Regions from separate parts of the Streptomyces sp. NPDC086787 genome, predicted to be linked through region 2. Evidence: riboswitches for the same ligand, from Rfam matches in the RefSeq annotation. Region 2 holds a riboswitch; the other holds the start of a gene.
The links. A riboswitch is a leader RNA that binds a small molecule or an ion and turns the genes downstream of it on or off. The one in region 2 is predicted to bind S-adenosylmethionine.
Positions count from the first base shown of each region.

Region 1 (11,570 bases), on a different contig from region 2:
GCGCCAAAAGGCGTTCGGGGCCGGTCAACGCGGCGACCCGCCGCTGACGCAGGTCAGCGGCGGGTCGCGGAGTCAGTTTCGGTTGTCGCGAATCGCCCGATCGGGCGCAGCAGTCGGGTCGGGACCGACGTCAGATCCGGACGCCGAACTGGAACGGCATGTTGTCCATCGACTCGTAGCGCACGACGGTGCCGGTGCGCGGGGCGTGCAGCACCTGGCCGTTGCCCGCGTAGAGACCGACGTGGTGGTGGTCGCCGTAGAAGATCACCAGGTCGCCGACCTGGAGCTGGCTCCTCGTGAGGTGGGTGCCCGCGTTCGCCTGGTCCTGGGAGATGCGCGGGATGGTGACGCCGGCCTGGCGGTAGGCCCAGGAGGTCAGACCCGAGCAGTCGAAGGTGGCGGTACCGGTGGCGCCGTACTGGTACGGGGTGCCGAGCTTGCTCTGGGCGGCGGCGAAGGCCGCGGAGGCCCGGCCGCTGGCCGAGGTGTCGTTGCCCAGGTCGACGCGCTGGCTCGCGGAGCGGCTGGAGCGGTTCTGCTCGGCGTCGAGGGAGGCCCGTTCCTTGGCGGTCAGGGTGTTGAGCAGCCTCTGCGCCTCGGCGAGCTTGCCCTGGACTTCCTTCTTCTTCTTGCCCAGTTCGGTGCGGGTGGCGGCGAGGTCCTTGAGCTTGTCCGTGGCCTCGGCCCGCTCCTGGGCGAGTTCGCGCTGTTTGCCCTGGATCTTCTGCAGGGCCTCGGCCTGCTGGCCGCTCAACTGGTCGAGCGTGGACGCCTTGTCGAGGTAGTCGTCCGGGTTCGAGGAGAGGAAGAGCTGCACGGACGGGTCGATGCCGCCCGAGCGGTACTGGGCGCTGGCCAGCGAACCGAGACCGTCGCGCAGCTTGTTGACGTCTTCCTGGCCGCGGGCGACGTTGTCCTGGATGGTGGAGATCTCCTTCTGGAGCTTCTCCTGCTTCTCCTTGGCGCCGTTGTACTTCTCGGTGGCCTGCTCCGCCTCTTCGTAGAGCTTGTCGACCTTGGCCTTGACCTCGCCCTTGCTGGGCTTCGCGCTGGGCGCCGCGTTGGCGGCGTTCGCGCCGAGAGCGACGGCGGCGGCTGCCGCGGTGGTCAGCACGGTCACGCGCATGCGACTCGGCTGCTTGGGTCGACGGTGGGACGCCACGGAGACGGGCTCCTTCTTTTGAGTGATCACCCGTGTGGAGGTTCGAAGCCCGACCTTAGTGACCTTGCTGTGATCAGTTCAAATCCTCACAGAAAAAAAATCCGCCCCGCCATGCATTCTTTGCACTCAACTCACATGGGGTGACTTCGGCTTGACAGCCCGTGGAGCACCATCCGCACCAATTCGGGCATGCGGCCTTTACGTTCACCTTCAGGACAGGCGCTTGAGAAGTACCGCGGAAGCGACGGGACGGGCACCCGCCCTGGCGACGCCGTCGGCCACCTCCCGGTCGGTCGAGGCGACGATGACCGGGCGGCCCGGCGGCTCGGCGCGGACGAGCTGCCGGATGAGCTCGTCGGCCGTCACACCGGGCTTGGAGAACAGCACCCGCACTCCGCGCGGCGGGGCGAGCAGCACCGGCGCGGCCAGTTCGGCGCCGTCGAAGACACAGGTCACCTCGGCGCCGGTCTGCGCGGCGAGCTGCGAGAGCTGGCCGAGCAGTCTGAGCCGCTGCTTCTCCAGCGGCATCTGCGGATAGCCGGTCTTGGTGACGTTGTAGCCGTCGACCACCAGGTGCGCCTGCGGAAGGGCGAGCAACTGGTCCAGGATCGCCGGGTCGTGCTCGGACAGCGCCCGCGCGGCGATGTCCTTCGGCGTCATCCGCCCCGGCTCGACCGCGTCCACGGTCTCGGCCGGGCGTACGGACACGGGCGGCAGCGCCAGTTCCCTGCGCAGCCCCTGGGCCGCGTCCAGCACGGTGTCGAGCAGCAGCCGTACCCGCATGTCCTCGACGCTGCGGCCCTCCCGGGCCGCCCTGCGGGTGGCTTCCAGGGCCGCCTCGGTCTCGCCCAGACGGGCCTTGAGGCGCCGGGTCTCGCTCTCGGCGGCGGACACCTGCGCCTGGCCCTCGGCGCGTGCGGCGTCGCTCTCACTCCGCAGCTTGCGCAGTGCCGCCTCGCCGCGCTTCACATCGCTCTGGGCCGCGCGGAGCTTGCGGTGAAGCGATTCCGCTTCCTTCCTCGCCGCCTCCAGCTCGGTGCGCAGCCGCTCGGTCTCGCCGCGGGTCTGCTCCCGCGCCCGGTCCAGTTCCTCGCGCAGCCGGTGCAGTTCGGCCCGGCTCTCCTCGTCGGCCCGCTCGGCGTCGGCGCGCTGGGCCTCCTCGCCGGCCGCGGTGACCAGCTTCACCCAGCCCGCGGGGCGCAGCACATACGCCGCGGCCGCCACGTCCAGCGGATCCGCGGCCGGGGGCGGCGATCCGGAGTCGAGGGCGCCGGCCAGCTCCGGCTGGGCCTCTCTCAGCTTCTCGCCGATGCGCTGCCGGAACAGCAGATCGGTCTCCAGGGCCGCCGCCATGGCGTTCCCGGCGAACTTGGCCCGGCGGTTGGGGGCGAACCGGGCGTACTGCCGCAGCTGAGGCGGCAGTTCGCCGACGGTCAGCCCGCCGAAGCCGTCCGCGACGATCTGCACGACCCGTCGCCGCACACCGTCGGGCAGTGGACGGTCAAGCACCTCAGCGGTGCCGTCGCCCGGCCCCCCGCCTGCGGTCTCCACCATCCGTCACACCCCAATACCTGTACGGGGCCGCTCCTGCTCAGGAGTCGGCGCCCGGCCTGTCCACGAGTTCCACCTGGTCCACCGCGTTGCACCAACGGCACCGGACCGACTCGATGGTCTCACTCACCACCTCACGCTCCTCCACCTTCGGCTCCCCGGCGAGGTCCAGGTGGACGTACTCGACGACCTTCGACGCGCGCGTCACATCGAAGCGCGTGAGGTTGCCGCAGAGGGTGCATCGCCACCGCGTCGTCGTGGTCGGCAGGGGAACCGGCATCGTGACTCTTCGCTTCCTTCTGAATGGCGTGGGTCCGAATGGTGTGGGTCGTAACCCTACGGCCTGCGGGGGACTCGCCGCTGGTCCGTCCACGGCGGCGAGGCGATCTGCCCGAGTCCGCCCTGTTACGTCATGCTCTGTATTCATGATCAGCAACTGGAGCACGTCGGCCGGCCGGACCGTCAGGACGGTCCGGGGCACGTCCGCGCCCATGACATACGGACTCATCACCCTGTGCTGCCTGATCTTCGTGCTCGGGCCGGCGTCCGGGCTGAATCCCGCGTACGGCACCGGGGACGCCCTGGTCGCCGCCCAGCGGGCGTACTTCCGGCACTGGGGTGTGATTCCCGCGGAGCTGTTCGACGGCCCGGCCCGCGAAGCGCTCACCCCGGCCACCGCCCTGTTCGTGCACGGCAGCTGGGTGCATCTGCTCGGCAACATGCTCTTCCTCTACGTCTTCGGGGCGATGACCGAGGAGCGGATGGGCCGCGTGCGCTTCACCCTCTTCTACATCGGCTGCGGCTATCTCGCCCTGATCGGCTACGCGGCCGCCAACGCCGCGTCCCAGCAGTCACTGGTCGGCGCGTCCGGGGCGATCTCGGCGGTGCTCGGCGCGTTCCTGTACCTCTTCCCCGACGCCCGTGTCACCAGTCTCCTCCCCTTCCTCTTCTTCCTCCCGCTGCGCTTCCCGGCCTGGGTCGTGCTGCCCTTCTGGGCGGCCCTCCAGTGGCTGGCCGCCAGCCAGCCCACCGAGGGGCCCGGGGTGGCCTACCTCGCCCACCTGGTCGGCTTCACCCTGGGCTTCCTCTACGCATGGGTGTGGTCCGGGCGGACGACTAAAGTGAGGGCCGCCCCAGCTCCGGCTCCCGAGGGAGAGAACCAGCCGTGATCACCGCGATCGTGCTCATCAAGACCAGCGTGGACCGGATCCCCGAGATCGCGGAGCAGATCGCTTCGCTGGACTCGGTGAGCGAGGTCTTCTCCGTCACCGGCACCTACGACCTGATCGCCATGGTGCGGGTCCGCGAGCACGAGGACCTCGCGGACGTCATCCCGGGCCGCATCAGCAGGATCCCCGGCGTGGAGGCGACGGACACGCACGTCGCCTTCCGCACGTACTCCCAGCACGACCTGGAGGCGGCGTTCGCGATCGGGCTGGAGAACTGACGCGGTGCCCGTGAGCCGTCACACGGCCGGGACGCAGCGGCCGTTCTCCGTGCGGTAGCGCCACTTGGCTCCCTCGCGGACCAGTTCCCGTACGGCGTTCACGAACCGCTCGACGTGCTCGTCGGGGGTGCCCGCGCCGAAGCTGACGCGGATGGCGTGCGGGGCGGCCTCCTGGGCGCCGCAGTCGCCCGGGGAGTCCGCGTCGGCGCCCAGCAGGGTGCGGACCAGGGGGTGGGCGCAGAAGAGGCCGTCGCGGACGCCGATGCCGTACTCGGCGGAGAGCGCGGCCGCGAAGTGGGAGCTGTTCCAGCCCTCGATCACGAAGGAGATGACGCCGACCCGGGGGGCGTCCTCTCCGAACAGGGACAGCACCCTGGCCCCGGGCACCTCGGCGAGCCCGGCCGTGACCGTGCCGATCAGGTGCCGCTCGCGGGCGGCCAGGGTGTCGAGCCCGGCCTCGGTGAGGGCCTTGCAGGCCGAGGCGATGGCGTAGGCGCCGATCACGTTCGGGGAGCCGGCCTCGTGACGGGCGGCCGTCTCGTGCCACTCCACGTCCACTCCCCCGTCCGCGCGCCGGGTGACCGTACGGCTGGCACCACCGCCCGCCAGGTACGGCTCGGCCGCGCGCAGCCAGTCGGCACGGCCGGCCAGCACACCGGAGCCGAACGGCGCGTACAGCTTGTGCCCGGAGAAGGCGACCCAGTCCACGTCCAGGTCGCGGACGCTCACCGGGTGGTGCGGGGCCAGCTGGGCCGCGTCCAGCACGATCCGGGCACCGTGCGCGTGGGCCGCGGCGGCCAGCTCGCGTACCGGCCACAGCTCGCCGGTGACGTTCGAGGCGCCGGTCACACAGACCAGGGCCGGACCGTGGGAGTCGCGGTCGGCGAGGGCCCGCTCCAGGGTCTCGACGGCCTGCCGGGGGCTGCGCGGGGCGTCCAGGCAGGTGACCTCGGCGCCCTGCCAGGGCAGCAGGGCCGCGTGGTGCTCGGTCTCGAAGACGAACACCTGGCAGCCGGCGGGCAGCGCGTGGGCGAGCAGGTTCAGGGAGTCCGTGGTGGACCGGGTGAAGACCACCTGGTCGGTGTCGCGGCAGCCGAGGAACTCCCCGACCGTCCGGCGGGCGTTCTCGAACAGGTCGGTGGAGAGCTGGGAGAGGTACCCGGCGCCGCGGTGCACGCTGCCGTAGTACGGGGCGTACGCGGCCACGTCGTCCCAGACCCGCTGGAGCGCGGGCGCGCTGGCCGCGTAGTCGAGCGCGGCGTAGCCGACCTCACCACCGGTGACGAGCGGCACGGTGACGTCCCGGCCGAGGACGGGCAGCGGGGCACAGACGGCGGGGGTGGCGTCGGTGTGGGCGGTGGAGGCGGTGGCGGTGGCGACAGACATGGCGAACTCCCGTGAGAGGCAAGCGGAATCACCGTGCGAGCGCATACGGCTCCAGCACGGAGAACACCGAGAAAAGGGGAAAGGGGTACGCGGAGGCGGGGCTGTACGCCCTATCGCATTCGCTTGCTCACGGAAGGCTCCCTCGAACGACCAGGACCCCTGGCGTGTCCACTCAGAAGAGTGCGAGGGGTCCGCGCTTGCCGTAGACCTCGCTGCCTACGACCTGGTCCTCACCCGGGGCACCCCGCCACGGACGGAGGGTTGCCGGACAGTCGGCCGGGGCCTCATGACTGTCACTCATGACCTGGACAGGAACGTACGTGATGTGCTCTCGGTCCCGCAACCCGTGTCCGGATCGCGGGACCGACACGAAAGGCGTCACGCGTTGCTGGCGGCCACCCAGCGTTCCAGGGCCCTCTTGGCGGCGCCCGAGTCGATCGACTCCGCCGCCCTGGCCATCCCGGCCCGCAGCTGCTCCGCAAGCGTCCCCGGCCCCGGGTCCAGGGCCACCAGGGCCGCCGCCGAGTTCAGCAGCACCGCGTCCCGCACGGGCCCCGGCTCGCCGTCGAGGAGCCGTCTGGCGACTGCCGCGTTGTACGACGGGTCGCCGCCGCGCAGCGCCTCCACCGGAACGAGTTCGATGCCGACGTCACGCGGGTCGAAGCTCTCCTCGGTGACCTTGCCGTCCCGCACCGTCCAGACGTGGGAGGTGGCCGTCGTGGTCAGCTCGTCCAGACCGTCGTCGCCGCGGAACACCAGGGAGGAGTTGCCGCGGTCGGCGAGCACACCGGCGATCATCGGCGCGAGGCGCGGGTCGGCGACGCCGACCGCCTGGGACCGCACCTTAGCCGGGTTGGTGAGCGGGCCGAGCGCGTTGAAGACCGTACGGATGCCCAACTGGCCGCGGGCCGCGGCGACATGACGCAGCGCCGGGTGGAACTTCACCGCGAAGCAGAAGGTGATGCCCGCCTCCTCGGCGACCTCCACCACCCGCTGCGGGGTGAGGTCGAGATTGACGCCGAGCTTCTCCAGGACGTCCGAGGAGCCGGACGCGGAGGACGCCGCCCGGTTGCCGTGCTTGACCACCTTCGCCCCGGAACCGGCCACCACCAGCGCCGACATCGTGGAGATGTTGACCGTCCTGGCGCCGTCGCCGCCCGTGCCGACGATGTCGACCGTGCGGCCCGACACCTCGATCACCTTGGCATGCTCGTACATCGCCCGGACGACGCCGCTGATCTCCTCGACCGTCTCGCCCTTGGCGCGCAGCGCCACCACGAACCCGGCGATCTGCGCGTCGGTGGCCTCGCCGCGCATGATCCGGTCCATCGCCCAGGCGGTCGCGTCCGCGCTCTGGTCGCGGCCCTCCAGCAGGGCGTTCAGCACCTGAGGCCAGGAACGGGCCGCCGCGGTGTCGCCTCCGGCGGGGGTCACAGCGCTCATAAGCCGCTCCTGGGTCTTTGTCCCGGATGGGGGACATGGGTGTTGAACGGGTACTTGACTGCGTCCACCCTATCCAGCCGCCGCGAACGGCGAAGGGCCCCGTCCGGTGTCCGGACGGGGCCCCTGCCGTGGCGTGGCGTGCGCAGCGATCAGTGGTGGCCGTGGCCGCTCGTGATCTCCTTGTACTCCTCGACGGTCGGCTTCGGGATCTGGGAGTCCTCACCGTAGAAGCCGCTGCTGAGCTTGGCGCGCAGCTTCTCCGCACCCGTCACCTTGCGCTCGACACCGTTCTCGTCGACCGTCGGGCCGATCTCGGCCGGCTTGTACTGCTCGTGCGCCGTGAGCGTGTGCAGCTGCTCCTGGCTGAGCGGCTCGTGGACCTCGATGAACTCACCGTGCGGCAGGCGCTTGATGATGCCGGTCTCGCGACCGTGCAGCACCTTGTCCCGGTCCCGGCGCTGGAGGCCGAGGCAGATCCGCTTGGTGACGATGAACATGAGGACCGGTCCGACGAAGACGAAGATCCGGACGAACCAGGTGACCGCGTTGATCGACAGGTTGAAGTGGGTGGCCCACAGGTCGTTGCCACCGCCGACCAGCAGGGTCAGGTACACCGTCATCCAGGCGACACCGAGAGCGGTGCGCGTCGGGGCGTTGCGCGGGCGGTCCAGGATGTGGTGCTCGCGCTTGTCGCCGGTGACCCAGGACTCGATGAACGGGTAGACCGCGATCGCGACCAGCACCAGCGGGAAGATGACCAGCGGGATGAACACGCCCAGGACGAGCGTGTGACCCCAGAAGTTGATCTCCCAGCCGGGCATGAAGCGGATCAGGCCCTCGGAGAAGCCCATGTACCAGTCGGGCTGGGCGCCGGTGGACACCTGGTCCGGACGGTAGGGGCCCATGGCCCAGATCGGGTTGATCTGCGCGATCGCGGAGATGACCGCGATGGCTCCGAAGACCAGGAAGAAGAAGCCTCCGGCCTTGGCCATGTAGACCGGCAGCAGCGGCATGCCGACGACGTTCTTCTCGGACTTTCCGGGACCCGCGAACTGCGTGTGCTTGTGGTAGAAGACCAGGATCAGGTGGCCCACCATCAGGCCGAGCATGATGCCCGGCAGCAGCAGGATGTGGATCGAGTAGAACCGGGCGACGAAGTCGTGGCCGGGGAACTGACCGCCGAAGAGGAAGAACGACAGGTACGTGCCCACGATCGGCACGGACAGGACCGCGCCCTCCATGAAGCGGACACCGGTGCCGGAGAGCAGGTCGTCCGGGAGCGAGTAACCGGTGAAGCCGGTGAACATGCCGAGGACGAACAGCAGGAAGCCGAACAGCCAGTTGACCTCACGCGGCTTGCGGAACGCGCCGGTGAAGAACACGCGCATCATGTGCACGAACATGCCGGCGAGGAAGATCAGCGCGGCCCAGTGGTGGATCTGCCGGATGAGCAGGCCACCGCGCACGTCGAAGGAGATGTGCAGGGTCGAGCTGAACGCCTCGGACATCAGCTGTCCCTGCAGCGGGACGTAGCTGCCGTGGTACTCCACCTCGTTCATCGACGGGTGGAAGAACAGCGTCAGATACACACCCGTGAGGATGATGATGATGAAGCTGTACATGCACACTTCGCCCAACATGAACGACCAGTGGTCGGGGAAGATCTTGCGCATGTTGGCCTTGGCCAGGGAGTAGATCCCGAGCCGGCCGTCGGCCCAGTCGGCGACTCGCTCGCCGGCCGGTGCCTTCCCGCGCGCGCGGGGCTGGGTGTTCTCGTTCGTGCTCATCCGCGCTCCCAGAATGCAGGACCGACGGGCTCTTCGAAGTCGCCGAGCGCCTCGAGGTAGCCCTCGTCGTTCACACCGATGCGCAGCTGCGGCAGGGCGTGACCGGCGGGGCCGAAGATCACTCGGGCACCGTCGGAGAGGTCGAAGGTGGACTGGTGACAGGGGCACAGCACGTGGTGCGTCTGCTGCTCGTACAGGGAGATCGGGCAACCGACGTGGGTGCAGATCTTCGAGTACGCGACGATGCCCTCGTGCGACCACTCGAGCTCGCGCTTGTCCTTGATGTTGTCCGGCTGGAGCCGGACGATCATCAGGGCGGCCTTGGCGATCTCGGTCTGGAACTCCTCGTCTTTCTCCTCCAGGCCCTCGGGCTTGGCGAAGGTCAGCGAGCCGACGGCGACGTCCTCGGGACGCAGCGGCTCGTCGGTGTTCATGTTGACGAGCAGCTTGCCCTTCGACCACATGGTGTGGCGGAGCGAGGTCCCGGGCAGCGGGCCGAGGTCGCGCAGCAGCATGACGCCGGAGAGCGGCACCAGCGTGAGCGCGCCGAACATCGTGTTGCGGACCAGCTTGCGACGGCCGATCGCCGACTCCTTGGCACCCTGCTTGAAGTCCGCGTGGACCTTCGCGCGGACCTCGGGGGACGCCTCGATGGCGTGCCGCTCGTCGGCGACCTCCACGTCGGACATCAGGGTGCGGGCCCAGTGGACCGCGCCCGCGCCGATGCAGAACAGCGCCACGCCGAGGGTCAGGCCCAGCGCGAAGTTCAGCGCGCTGAGGTGACCGATCGGGAAGACGAAGATCGACTTGTCGTGCGGGATCGTCACGTAGGAGGCGATGAAGGCGACGGTGGCCAGCATCGACACCGTGAACAGGAAGGCGACGACGCGCTCGGACCGCTTGGCGGCCCGCTCGTCGATGTCCTGGATCCGGTGCTCGTGGGGCGGCAGGCCGGGGTCCGCGAAGGGGTTCTTCTCGTCCGCGACGCTCACCGCGCCGTGCGCGGTCTCCTGCTCAGCGGGCAGGTTCTCTTCTGGAATGTCTTGGCTACTCATGACTTCTTGGCCTTTGCGGTCCGAGCGGCGACCCAGACGGCGACCGCGATCAGCGCACCGAGACCGAAGATCCACGCGAACAGGCCCTCGGTGACCGGCCCGAGGCCGCCCAGTTCGAGACCGCCCGGGTTGTTCGTCTCACTGCTGTCGACCGCGTTCAGGTACGCGATGATGTCCTTCTTGTTCTTCTCCGACAGGGTCGTGTCGGGGAAGGACGGCATGTTCTGCGGGCCGGTGAGCATGGCCTCGTAGATGTGCTTCGGGTCGACACCCTCAAGGGTCGGCGCGTACTTGCCGTCGGTCAGGGCGCCACCCTTGCCGGTGAAGTTGTGGCACTGAGCGCAGTTGGTGCGGAACAGCTCGCCGCCCTTGGCGATGTCGGCACCTTCCGGGCCGTACTGCTCGCTCGTCGGCTGCGCGGGGCCGGCACCCAGCGAGGCGATGTACGCCGCGAGCTGGTTGATCTGGTCCTGCGTGTAGATGGGCTTCTTGCGCGGGACCTGGGCGCCCTGGGAGGTTGCGGCGGGCATACGGCCGGTGCCGACCTGGAAGTCGACCGCCGCGGCGCCGACGCCGACCAGGCTCGGACCGTCGGAGGAGCCCTGGCCACCGGTGCCGTGGCAGCTGGCGCAACCGACCGAGTAGAGCTTCTTGCCCTCATCGATGGTCAGGGACTGGGAGGTCTCATCGGCCTGCGCCTTGCTCGCGGGCGCGAACACGGCGTACAGCCCCCCCGTGGCCGCCAGCGCGAGGAGTAGGACGACGACCGCCGCCAGCGGATGGCGTCGTCGTGCGGAGAGCTTTTTCACGGATTACCCCGGTGTCAGGATCTTCTGCGTCGATGCTTCTGGATGTGCGTTGCGATAACGCGCGTGGGATCGGGCCCGGCTACTTGATCATGTAGATCGTCGCGAAAAGGCCGATCCAGACGACATCGACGAAGTGCCAGTAGTAGGACACGACGATGGCGGCTGTCGCCTGCTCGTGAGTGAACCTCTTGGCCGCGTAGGTCCGGCCGAGGACCAGCAGGAAGGCGATGAGACCGCCCGTCACGTGCAGGCCGTGGAAGCCGGTGGTCAGGTAGAAGACCGAGCCGTACGGGTCGGAGGAGAGCGAGAGCCCGTCCTTCTTCACCAGTTCGGTGTACTCGAAGATCTGACCGCCGATGAAGATCGCACCCATGATGAAGGTGACGATGAACCAGGCCCTGAGCTTCTTCACATCACCGCGCTCGGCGGCGAAGACGCCCATCTGGCAGGTGAAGGAGGAGAGCACCAGGATCGTGGTGTTCGTCGCCGAGAACGGGAAGTTCAAGGCCTCGGCCATGTGCTTCCAGTGTTCCGGCCCGGTCACCGATCGAAGGGTGAAGTACATCGCGAAGAGGGCCGCGAAGAACATCAGCTCGGAACTCAGCCAGATGATGGTTCCGACGCTGGTGAGGTTCGGCCGGTTGACCGACGGGTGCGCGTGCCCGGTTTCTACTGTCGTTGCTGTCGCCACGACCGACATTATGTCGGTCGCTTATCCCGCCCTCACTCCGGGGGGTGCCGTTCGGGGTGTCCGCACCGTGTGTACTGCCCGTATGGCGCATCGGCGGGCTCTTCGAAGGGCTCTTCGAAGTCGTGTGCGGACCAGTGTTGACAGGGTGTCGGAAGGGGTAGCATCCGCCGCATCGGTCCTGTCCGTACGACCGGTTCTGTCCGCACGACGACGAAGTCCCGGAGGAACAATGCAGCCGA
Region 1 is NZ_JBIVBC010000001.1:929,556-941,125, reverse strand. Features, by position in the region: gene ACIPK3_RS04375 (NlpC/P60 family protein) at 131-1,162, opposite strand; gene ACIPK3_RS04370 (NYN domain-containing protein) at 1,373-2,716, opposite strand; gene ACIPK3_RS04365 (hypothetical protein) at 2,754-2,993, opposite strand; gene ACIPK3_RS04360 (rhomboid family intramembrane serine protease) at 3,139-3,882, shown strand; gene ACIPK3_RS04355 (Lrp/AsnC family transcriptional regulator) at 3,879-4,160, shown strand; gene ACIPK3_RS04350 (aminotransferase class V-fold PLP-dependent enzyme) at 4,179-5,546, opposite strand; SAM riboswitch class IV at 5,735-5,851, opposite strand; gene trpD (anthranilate phosphoribosyltransferase) at 5,925-6,989, opposite strand; gene ACIPK3_RS04340 (cytochrome bc complex cytochrome b subunit) at 7,139-8,776, opposite strand; gene ACIPK3_RS04335 (Rieske 2Fe-2S domain-containing protein) at 8,773-9,831, opposite strand; gene ACIPK3_RS04330 (c-type cytochrome) at 9,828-10,640, opposite strand; gene ACIPK3_RS04325 (heme-copper oxidase subunit III) at 10,720-11,340, opposite strand; gene ACIPK3_RS04320 (hypothetical protein) at 11,561-11,570, shown strand, end outside.
Region 1: it holds a riboswitch for S-adenosylmethionine, as region 2 does, so the genes downstream of both, ACIPK3_RS04350 (aminotransferase class V-fold PLP-dependent enzyme) here and thrC (threonine synthase) in region 2, are expected to answer to the same signal.

Region 2 (11,570 bases):
AAAATACGTTTCGCGGGTGACGGTGACCCGGTGGCCGGCCGCTCGTAGTGGACTGTCTGTTCGTCGGAGTCGCGCAGCGGACCCACGACACCCGCCGCACCAGACGTCCCGGAAAGAGCCACCCGCATGAACAACTCCATGAACGACCGCTTGAGCCGTCCCATGAACCCCGCCGAGCTGGAGACGCTGACCACCGAGGGCTTCCGCCCGGACCTCGCGGACATCGACCGGCTCCCCACCCTCGCCATCGCCCGCCTGATGAACGGCGAGGACGCCCGGGTGCCCGCCGCCGTCGCCGAACGGCTCCCGGAGATCGCGGCGGCCATCGACGCGATCGTCCCGCGCATGTCCCGGGGCGGCCGGCTGGTGTACGCGGGGGCGGGTACGGCGGGACGGCTCGGCGTGCTGGACGCGTCCGAGTGCCCGCCCACCTTCAACACCGACCCCACGCGGGTCGTGGGCCTGATCGCGGGCGGCCCGACGGCGCTGGTCACCTCGGTGGAGGGTGCCGAGGACTCCCGGGAGCTGGCCCGCGCGGACCTGGACGCGCTGGCCCTGACCCCCGACGACACGGTGGTCGGCGTCTCGGCGTCGGGCCGCACCCCCTACGCGGTCGGCGCGGTCGAGCACGCCCGCGCGCTGGGCGCGCTGACCGTCGGCCTGTCCTGCAACCGTGGAAGCGCGCTCGCGGCGGCGGCCGAGTACGGCATCGAGGTCGTCGTGGGTCCGGAACTGCTCACCGGCTCGACCAGGCTGAAGGCGGGCACGGCGCAGAAGCTGGTCCTCAACATGATCTCGACGCTCACGATGATCCGCCTCGGCAAGACCTACGGGAACCTGATGGTGGACGTCCGCGCCTCCAACGACAAGCTCCGGGCACGCTCCCGCCGTATCGTCGCGCTGGCCACCGGCGCCACCGACGAGCAGGTCGAGCGGGCCCTGTCGGAGACGGGCGGCGAGGTGAAGAACGCGGTCCTGACCATCCTGGCCGGAGTGGACGCCCCGACGGCGGCCCGCCTCCTGAAGAAGACGGACGGCCACCTGCGTGCGGCGCTGACGGACACCGACGGCTGATGAGGGGCACGCGGGTGGGAAGCTGGTGGGCATGAACCACGCCCAGCTCACCGCTCTCGGACGGGCCCTGCGACTGCTCGGGGAGCACGGGGAGGCGCTCACCGCCGAGACCCCGGACGCCAAGCTGCACGAGGTGCGGGCCGATCTGCGGCGGGCCGTGGACCTGCTGGACGAGAGCGTCAGCGGGGGCGCGCCCACCACCCGCTGTCCCGAGCACCCGACCGGCCCGGTGGACGAGGGCGCACCGGACCTGTGTCTGCTGTGCGAGACCCGGCGCCGGGCGGCGCGCCGCTCCCAGCTGCACGGGACCCGCCCCCGGGAGGGGGGCGCCGAGCCCGTGCCCTCCCGCTACGGCGTCCGCTCCGAACGTCCACAGGCCCAGCAGCGCTGGCTGCCGGAGATGTGGAACGGACGGGAGTGGCAGTTGTGCGGCACCCCGCGCCGGGACCGCCGCGAGGCCGAGCTGTACATCGCCGCCCAGCGACGCGGCTCCCGAGCCGCCATGGCCTACCGGCTCGTGCACGAGTTCACGGACTACGAGGTCCTGCGCGTCTGGGGCACACCCGTGCAGGTGGACATCGAGCCGATGGGAAACCTGTAGGCCGGACCAGGTCGGATCAGGTCAGCTTCTTCAGGGCCGCCGCGTCGAACGCCTTGAGCTCGGAGAAGCGGTCGCCGAGGACCTTCGCCGCCCACTCGGGGTCCTGGAGCAGGGCACGGCCGACGGCGACCATGTCGAACTCGTCGGCCTCCATCCGGTCGAGCAGGTTGTCGATGCTCCCCAGACCGGCGCCCTCGCCCGCGAAGGACGAGAGGAACTCGCCGTCCAGGCCGACCGAGCCGACGGAGATGACCGGCTTGCCGGTGATCTTCTTCGTCCAGCCCGCGAGGTTGAGGTCGGAGTCGTCGAACTCCGGGAGCCAGTAGCGGCGGGTGGAGGCGTGGAAGACGTCCACACCGGCGGCGGCCAGCGGGGTGAGGATCGACTCCAGCTCCTCCGGGGTCTCCGCGAGGCGGGCCGAGTAGTCCTGCTGCTTCCACTGCGAGTAGCGGAAGATCACAGGGAACTCCGGGGACACGGCCGCGCGGACCGCCGCGACGATCTCCGCCGAGAACTGGGCGCGGGCCACCGGGTCGCCACCGTAGGCGTCGGTACGGCGGTTGGTGCCCGCCCACAGGAACTGGTCCAGCAGATAGCCGTGGGCGCCGTGCAGCTCGACGCCGTCGAAGCCGATCCGCTCGGCGGCGGCGGCCGCCTCCGCGAACGCGGCGATCACGTCGTCCACGTCCTGCTGCGTCATGGCCCGGCCGGTCTGCTCGGCGCCCTCGGCCACCAGACCCGACGGGCCGACGGCGGGAGCGTCCGCGAACGGCGGTTCGCCCGCCTTGCGGACCATGCCGATGTGCCACAGCTGCGGCACGATCGCACCGCCCGCCGCGTGCACGGCCTCCGCGACCTTCGCCCACCCGGCGAGCTGCTCCTCACCGTGGAACCGGGGCACCCGGTCGCTCTGCCCGGCCGAGTCGTGCCCGACGTACGTCCCCTCGGTGACGATCAGTCCGACACCTGCGGCGGCCCGGCGCGCGTAGTACGACAGCACGTCCTCACCCGGGATGCCGCCCGGCGAGAACATGCGGGTCATCGGCGCCATCGCGATGCGGTTGCGGACGGTCAGCCCGTTCAGCGAGACGGGACGGGAGAGGAGCTGGGCCGCTCGGGAGGCGGTGTCAGTGACGGTCACGGGAAATCTCCTGGGCAGACAAGTCGGGTACCGGTCGGTATGTGCACACGCATGCACAGTCCGACGGGCTCAACCGTGCCATCCATCGCCGCATTCCCCAACCCGACTCCTGGAGATCTACGACACGTACGCCGTGGGCTCCCGGGGCTGACGACCCCCTCACGTCCGGGGCAACCGCACCTCCCTGTTCAGCCTGCGCACGCGCTCCCGCAGCACGTCACTCGGCGTCGCCTCCCACAGCTCCCCCGGCGGACAGTCCCACTCGACCCCACCGCCCACCGGCCTGAGCTGCACACACCCACCCTCCCGCCCCATGACCTCACCGACCCTGCCACTGCGCCCGTCCACGGCATACGACCCGACGGGCACCGGCACCTCGCCACTCACGCGTCCCCGCCCCGCTCCCGCAGCGCGGCGGCCAGCCGGGAGGCGACGCCCAGGTTGCAGCGGCCGAGGTCGACCAGGGCGTACGGGTCTCCGTACGCGCCGGTCACCGGATCGATCCGCAGGGACGGCAGGATGATCCCGACCTCCTTGAGCGCGGAGCGCAACCGCTCCACCGCCTCCTGGGCCGACTTCGCCGTGTTCGCCATAGTCCGTACCTCCACTCTGAGTATTCCTGTTCTGTACCCAGCGTGGCCATCAAGTCCCTAACCTGGCCAGAGACGGCGACCCAACAACCCCACGTGATGTGACAGGGAGTTGCCATGTCCGGCTCCAAGGACCTAGATCCGTCCAGCTCTCCCCGGGCCCTCCTGGGCTCCGAGCTACGCATCGCCCGCGAACGGAAGGGCTTCAGCCAGACGGCACTGGGTGAGCTTCTGTTCGTGAGCGGGTCGTTCATCGGGCAGTTGGAGGCAGGCACTCGGCGCCTGCAACTCGAATACGCCGCCAAGATTGACGAGATCCTGGGCACGAACGGCTTCTTCACCCGCAACTGCGGCGCCCTCGCCAAGTCGAAGTACCCGGACCACTTCGCGGAGGCGGCGGACGCGGAGGCAGTCGCAAGGGGAATCAGGGAGTACGGCCAGCTTCTGATCCCCGGACTGTTGCAGACGGAGGCTTACGCGCAGGCGGTGTTTCGCGCGTACAACCCCACGGCGCCCGATGCGGAGATCGACAAGTCGGTGGCCGACCGGCTCGACCGGGCCCACATCCTCAACGACCCAACAACCCCGTTGTTGTGGGCGGTGCTGGACGAGGCCGTACTCCGCCGGCCGGTGGGCGGTCGCGCAGTCATGGCGGAAGCGCTGCGGCATGTGGCGGACCTGGCCCGCAGGCACCGGATCATCGTGCAGGTGCTGCCGTTCGGCGAAGGGGCGCATGCGGCGATGGCCGGGGCATTGAAACTGATGGAGTTCACGGACGCCCCTCCGCTCTCCTTCGTGGAGGGTCCGGACATGGGGAGGCTGGTGGACGACCCGGCCACAGTCGCCCGCCACACGCTGATGTTCAGCCTCCTCCAGGCCTCAGCGCTCTCCCCTTCCGACTCGCTGGCTCTGCTCGAGTCGGTGGTGCAGGATTACGGCCATGGAGATCAGCCCTCTTGACTACGACCTGAGCACGGCCACCTGGTACAAGTCGAGCTACAGCGGCGGCAGCGGCAGCAACTGCCTCGAAGTCGCCGACGGCAACCCCGCCGTCGTCCCCGTTCGCGACTCCAAGAACCCCCGCGGCCCGAAGCTCGCGTTCCGGCCGGAGGCCTGGTCGGCGTTTGTCGCGGGCGTCAAGCAGGGCTGAGAAGAACCCCTCCCGAGGCTCAAGTCGCCAGCCCCGAGACCTCTTTCCAAGGAACGGGTGGAGGGCCCAACCCACCCTCCCACCCTTGCGTGTTGACTTGACGCGACCGACTTGCGACGGAACGTCACAAGGCTCTGGCGTCCGCCATAGCAATCAGCCCCCACAGGTGCACCAACACCTATGGGGGGCCTGACCAAGAGATCGATGAACTGGAAGGTTCGGTCCATGGCTGACGCCAAGCTTGGTGACGCCCCCACCGTCGCGCACGAGCCCCCTCACCCGATGGCCAACCCCGGGTACGGGAAGCGCACTGCGCCGGGCCAAAGCCCCCGCACGAACGACGACTTCACGCATCTCCCGCCCCGCGAAGCGGCGATCGCGGCGTAGGTGGACCGGTTGCCCGACGGGGCCGACGTGTCGGTGAAGACGCTGGCCAAGGTGCTCCCGTACGGGCAGTGCGCGTTGCGTACGGCGCTGAACAACATCCAGCGGGCGGGGCACCTGAGGCGAGGCCGCGAGCAGCTCACCGGGACCGGGACCGTGCAGTGGATCACCCGAACGTGGTTCACGCGAACGGCGCGTGAGGACGGATGGTGCTGACGGCGCTCGGCCGTACGGCCCCGGCGCTGTCGCTCTCGGCGGCCGACTGCGCGCGGCTGGCGCCTGCTGCACCGCCGTCTGACGGACAAACTCCCCCGGAACCGATGGCACCGTTGGCACCGTCGGCGCCGACGACTCCGCCCCGCCGCCTGCTGGAGTGCTCGGAGTGCGGCGTACCCGGCCGCCCGGAAGCACTGCCGGGCGGCCTGTGCACGGCCTGCCGTGGCACCCGGCACCACACCGCCTGCTCCCCGTCACCGTCCCCCGACGTCCACGCCCGCGCCGCCGAACTGCGCACGGCGTTGGCGTCGGTCAGCCGCCGCATCCCGTGGCATCGAGCGCACGTCCCGACGGAAACGCCCGAGGGCGGTACCCCCGCCTCAGCAGGGGTACCGCCCTCGGAAAAGGACAGGTGATCCGGAAGGATCAGAAGTCCATGTCACCACCCGGCATGCCGCCACCGGCAGGCGCGGCGGACTTCTCCGGCTTGTCGGCGATGACGGCCTCGGTGGTGAGGAACAGCGCGGCGATGGAGGCGGCGTTCTGCAGCGCGGAACGGGTCACCTTCGCCGGGTCGATGATGCCTTCCTTGACCAGGTCGACGTACTCACCGGTCGCGGCGTTCAGACCGTGGCCCGGGGTCAGGTTGCGCACCTTCTCCACCACGACACCGCCCTCGAGGCCGGCGTTGACGGCGATCTGCTTCAGCGGGGCCTCGAGCGCCAGCTTGACGGCGGCGGCACCGGTGGCCTCGTCGCCCTCCAGCTCCAGCTTCTCGAAGACCTGGGAGGCCTGGAGCAGGGCCACGCCACCACCGGCGACGATGCCCTCCTCGACGGCCGCCTTCGCGTTGCGAACGGCGTCCTCGATGCGGTGCTTGCGCTCCTTGAGCTCCACCTCGGTGGCGGCGCCGGCCTTGATGACGGCCACGCCGCCGGCCAGCTTCGCCAGACGCTCCTGGAGCTTCTCGCGGTCGTAGTCCGAGTCGCTGTTCTCGATCTCGGCGCGGATCTGGTTCACCCGGCCGTTGACCTGGTCCGAGGAGCCGGCACCGTCGACGATGGTGGTCTCGTCCTTGGTGATGACGACCTTGCGGGCGCGGCCCAGGAGGTCCAGGGTCGCGTTCTCCAGCTTGAGGCCGACCTCCTCGGAGATGACCTCGCCGCCCGTGAGGATGGCGATGTCGCCGAGCATGGCCTTGCGGCGGTCACCGAAGCCCGGGGCCTTGACGGCGACGGACTTGAAGGTGCCACGGATCTTGTTGACGACCAGGGTCGACAGGGCCTCGCCCTCGACGTCCTCGGCGATGATCAGCAGCGGCTTGCCCGACTGCATGACCTTCTCCAGGAGCGGGAGCAGGTCCTTGACGGAGCCGATCTTGGAGTTGGCGATCAGGATGTACGGGTCGTCGAGCGACGCCTCCATACGCTCCATGTCGGTGGCGAAGTACGCCGAGATGTAGCCCTTGTCGAAGCGCATACCCTCGGTGAGCTCCAGCTCCAGACCGAAGGTCTGGGACTCCTCGACGGTGATGACGCCTTCCTTGCCGACCTTGTCCATGGCCTCGGCGATGAGCTCGCCGATCTGGGTGTCGGCGGCGGAGATGGAGGCCGTGGAAGCGATCTGCTCCTTGGTCTCGACATCCTTGGCCTGCTCGAGCAGGGCGGCGGAGACGGCCTCGACGGCCTTCTCGATACCGCGCTTCAGCGCCATCGGGTTGGCACCGGCGGCCACGTTGCGCAGGCCCTCGCGGACCAGCGCCTGGGCGAGCACGGTCGCGGTGGTCGTACCGTCACCGGCGACGTCGTCCGTCTTCTTGGCGACTTCCTTGACCAGCTCGGCGCCGATCTTCTCGTACGGGTCCTCCAGCTCGATCTCCTTGGCGATGGAAACACCATCGTTGGTGATCGTGGGGGCGCCCCACTTCTTCTCGAGGACGACGTTACGGCCCTTGGGGCCGAGGGTGACCTTGACGGCGTCGGCGAGCTGGTTCATACCGCGCTCAAGGCCGCGCCGCGCCTCCTCGTCGAACGCGATGATCTTGGCCATGTGAAGTGGTCCCTCCAGGACTGGGGGTGATTCCTTCGGACCGCGCCCGCGCCCGCGACGGACGGCTCGCAAGCCCGTGGATCCTTGCCCCACGCGGCCTGCGGACCTCACCGACCCGGTCCATCTTTGTCACTCTCACCTTCAGAGTGCTAACGCCAATGATTAGCACTCGCCCCTGCCGAGTGCAAGCGGCTCGGGCAAGACCCCAGGCAAGACATGGGGCAGGACGAGGGCAAGACGAGGGGCCCGCACCTGAGCGGTGCGGGCCCCTCGCGTACAAACAGACGTACGTCGGCGTTCAGTCGACGCGTGCTTCAGCTGGTCGCCAGCCGGACCATGTCCGCCTGCGGGCCCTTCTGGCCCTGCGAGATCTCGAAGTCGACCCGCTGCCCCTCTTCCAGGGTGCGGTAGCCGTCCATCTGAATCGCGCTGTAGTGGACGAAAACATCCGCACCACCGTCGACCGCGATGAAGCCGTACCCCTTCTCCGCGTTGAACCACTTGACGGTGCCCTGAGCCATGCCTAACTCCCCTATTACTGGCCCTTGCACAGATCCACACTTCGCGGATCCGGGTCAGACCTCACCCCCCGTTGGGTTGGGGGCGTGCGCCGGAACGCGTCGACCGCGGCTGAATGTATCTGTCCAACTGCCCTCTGCAACAGGTCAAACGGACGAGAATTCTGGGCGCATGCGGTCCGGAATGTGGCGAAAATTCACCCACTGTCAGGGCAAGTCAGGCTCCACAAAGGGGAAAAATGCCGCAGAAAGCACCCGCACTTTGGCTACTTCTTGTCGGGACTGCGGCATGATTCCAGGGCTTCTGACCTGTGATTGCGGCGCGGATTCCCCAAACTGTACCGCGCTCAACCACGCTGAATTACTTATTCCGCTTCCCTGAGCATTACCCAGGGTAATGTTCAGCCGCCCGCGACAGCCGGAATGATCGAGACACCGGCACCCTCGGGAGTCGCGGTTTCCAGGCCCTGCTCGAAGCGGACGTCGTCGTCGTTCACGTACACGTTGACGAAGCGGCGGAGCTTGCCCTGGTCGTCCAGGACACGGGCGGCGATCCCGGTGTGGTTGCGCTCCAGGTCCTCGATGACCTGGCCCAGAGTGGCCCCCTCGGCGCTCACCTCGGCCTGCCCGCCCGTGTACGTACGGAGGATGGTGGGAATACGGACAGTCACACTCATGCGAGGCCAGCCTCTCGGAAGGAGTCCAGGTTCGGGCGGATGGTCGCGGTCAGTCCGGTGCCGGCCACCGCGTCGAGGGTCTTGAGGCCGTCGCCGGTGTTGAGCACGACGGTGGTCTTCGCCGGATCGAGGACGCCGTCCTCGATCAGCTTCTTCGTCACGCCCACCGTCACCCCGCCCGCGGTCTCCGCGAAGATCCCCTCGGTACGGGCCAGCAGCCTGATGGCGTCCACGATCTGCTCGTCGGTCACGTCCTCCACCGCACCGCCGGTACGGCGCGCGATGTCGAGCACATACGGCCCGTCGGCCGGGTTGCCGATCGCGAGGGACTTGGCGATGGTGTCCGGCTTCTGCGGGCGGACCACGTCGTGGCCGGCCTTGAACGCGGCCGACACCGGCGAGCAGCCCTCGGCCTGGGCACCGAAGATCTTGTAGGGGCGGTCCTCCACGAGCCCGAGCGCGATCAGCTCCTTCAGCCCCTTGTCGATCTTCGTGAGCTGGGAGCCGGAGGCGATCGGCACCACGATCTGGTCCGGGAGCCGCCAGCCGAGCTGCTCGCAGATCTCGTACGCCAGGGTCTTGGAGCCCTCCGCGTAGTACGGCCGCAGGTTCACGTTGACGAAGCCCCAGCCCTCTCCGGCCGGGTCACCGATCAGCTCGGAGCAGAAGCGGTTCACGTCGTCGTAGTTGCCCTCGATGCCGACGAGCTCACCGCCGTAGACGGCGGCCATGACGACCTTGCCCTGCTCCAGGTCGTGCGGGATGAACACGCACGAGCGCAGGCCCGCGCGGGCGGCGGCGGCGCCGACCGCTCCGGCCAGGTTGCCGGTGGAGGAGCAGGAGAGCGTGGTGAAGCCGAAGGCGCGGGCGGCCTCCAGGGCCTGGGCCACGACGCGGTCCTTGAAGGAGTGCGTCGGGTTGCCGGAGTCGTCCTTCACGTACAGGCCGCCGGTGACGCCCAGCTCACGGGCCAGGTTGTCGGCCTGGACCAGCGGGGTCCAGCCGGGATTCAGGTTGGGCTTGCCCGCCACGTCCGCGGGGACCGGCAGCAGCGGCGCGTAACGCCAGACGCTGGCGGGGCCGGACTCGATGCGCCGGCGCAGTTCCTCGGTGTCGTAGCCGGAGAAGTCGTAGGCGATCTCCAGCGGCCCGAAACACTCCTCGCAGGCGAAGACGGGGCCGAGCGGGACGCGGTGCCCGCATTCGCGGCAGCTGAGGGCGGCGGCGGGGCCGAGGTCCACAGTGGAGGTGGGGGTGCTGTTCGATGCAACTGTCTGCACAGCCATGGAGGCGAGGCCCTTTCTCCTCATCTTCCTCACAGCGCATCTCGCCGTGAGACGGATTTGGCACCTTCCCGAGCCGGGAGCCTCGCGATGCGCACGAGTGACCGACTGGAGGGTTGCCGGGGCTTCATCGGGCCGTGTCCCTCTGCCCCTCTGGATGAGCGGTATTCGGTTGTGGACGTCGGCGACCCTGGATATGCGATGGTCATCCGGCGTTGCTCAGAACTGTAACCGAAGGCCAGGAACGTTGAGACAGCCGTCCGAACCGCGAGACACGTGAGGAGCCGCTGACTGTGCTGGAAGAAGTCGAGCGCTGGCTGGCCACCCGCTCCTGGTCCGTGGCCGACATCCCGCAGCACCGGGTCCTCGCCGCCAAGCGGGCCACCGGGCAGTCGGTGTCCGTGGTCCTGCCCGCGCTGAACGAGGAGCCGACGGTCGGCGACATCGTCGCCACCATCCGCCGCGACCTGGTGGAGCGGACCCCACTGGTCGACGAGATCGTGGTCGTGGACTCCGGCTCGACCGACCGCACCGCCGAGGTGGCCGCCGCCGCGGGCGCCCGCGTGGTCCACCGGGACACGATCCTGCCCCGCATACCGGCCCTCCCCGGCAAGGGCGAGGTCCTGTGGCGCTCCCTGCTGGCCACCGACGGGGACGTGGTCTGCTTCGTGGACGCCGACCTCAGGGACTTCTCCTCCGACTTCGTCGTGGGGACCGTCGGCCCGCTGCTCACCGACCCCGGCATCGACCTGGTCAAGGCCATGTACGACCGCCCGCTCGGTCAGGCCCCGGGCGAGGGCGGCCGCGTCACCGAACTGGTGGCCCGCCCGCTGCTCAACATGCACTGGCCCCGGCTGGCCGGCTTCGTACAGCCCCTCGGCGGCGAGTACGCCGCCCGCCGCTCCCTGCTCGAGCGGCTCCCGTTCCCGGTCGGCTACGGCGTCGAACTCGGCATGCTCGTGGACGCCCTCCACCTGTCCGGCCTGGACGCCCTCGCCCAGGTGGACGTCGGCGTCCGAAGACACCGCCACCAGGACAGCCAGGCCCTGGGCCGCATGGCCGCCGCCATCTACCGCACCGCCCAGCTGCGCCTCGCCCGCGGCCACCTCCTGCGCCCCACCCTCACCCAGTTCGAACGCACCACCACCGGCTTCGAGCCGCGCACCTACCAGGTGGACACGGAGGAACGCCCGCCCATGCTGGACATCACGGAGTACACGAGCCGACGGGTGGCGTGACCCGGCGCGGGCGCAGCGCCCCGCGCGCTGGAGAACGGCTGTATACGGCCCCTTCGCAGGGCTGAACGTACGTTTGGGGGTTTCCGGGGCGGGCTAGGTTGAGGGGCATGGCTTCCACGCTCGCTGCTGAAGTGCTGGTCGCGTCCAATCGCGGCCCGGTCTCCTACGAGGTGCGCGAGGACGGTGTGCTGCACGCCAGGCGGGGCGGCGGCGGGCTGGTCTCGGGGCTGTCGGCCATCGGGCCGGGCGCGGGCGCGGTGTGGGTGTGCGCCGCGCTGAGCGACGCCGACCGGGAGGCCGTACGGCGCTCGCACGGCGGCCGGCGGCTGTCCGAGGACGCGACCGGCGGCCAGCGGGTGCGGATGCTGGACATCGACCCGACGGTGTTCGCCGACGCGTACAACGGCATCGCCAACTCCGTGCTGTGGTTCGTGCACCACATGCTCTACCAGACCCCGCTGGAGCCGGTCTTCGACGCGGAGTTCCGGCGCCAGTGGGCGTCGTACCGGGCGTACAACCAGGCCTTCGCCGAGGCGCTCGCGCAGGAGGCGGCCGAGGGTGCCGCCGTGGTGATCCAGGACTACCACCTCGCCCTCGCCCCCCGGATGCTCCGCACGCTCCGCCCCGACCTGCGCATCGGCCACTTCTC
Region 2 is NZ_JBIVBC010000005.1:121,792-133,361, reverse strand. Features, by position in the region: gene murQ (N-acetylmuramic acid 6-phosphate etherase) at 127-1,074, shown strand; gene ACIPK3_RS14890 (hypothetical protein) at 1,106-1,675, shown strand; gene ACIPK3_RS14885 (NADH:flavin oxidoreductase) at 1,692-2,816, opposite strand; gene ACIPK3_RS14880 (hypothetical protein) at 3,200-3,409, opposite strand; gene ACIPK3_RS14875 (helix-turn-helix domain-containing protein) at 3,524-4,366, shown strand; gene ACIPK3_RS14870 (DUF397 domain-containing protein) at 4,347-4,556, shown strand; partial or broken gene ACIPK3_RS14865 (hypothetical protein) at 4,839-5,572, shown strand; gene groL (chaperonin GroEL) at 5,583-7,205, opposite strand; gene ACIPK3_RS14855 (cold-shock protein) at 7,520-7,726, opposite strand; gene ACIPK3_RS14850 (MoaD/ThiS family protein) at 8,125-8,400, opposite strand; gene thrC (threonine synthase) at 8,397-9,686, opposite strand; SAM riboswitch class I at 9,704-9,847, opposite strand; gene ACIPK3_RS14840 (glucosyl-3-phosphoglycerate synthase) at 9,977-10,921, shown strand; gene ACIPK3_RS14835 (trehalose-6-phosphate synthase) at 11,029-11,570, shown strand, end outside.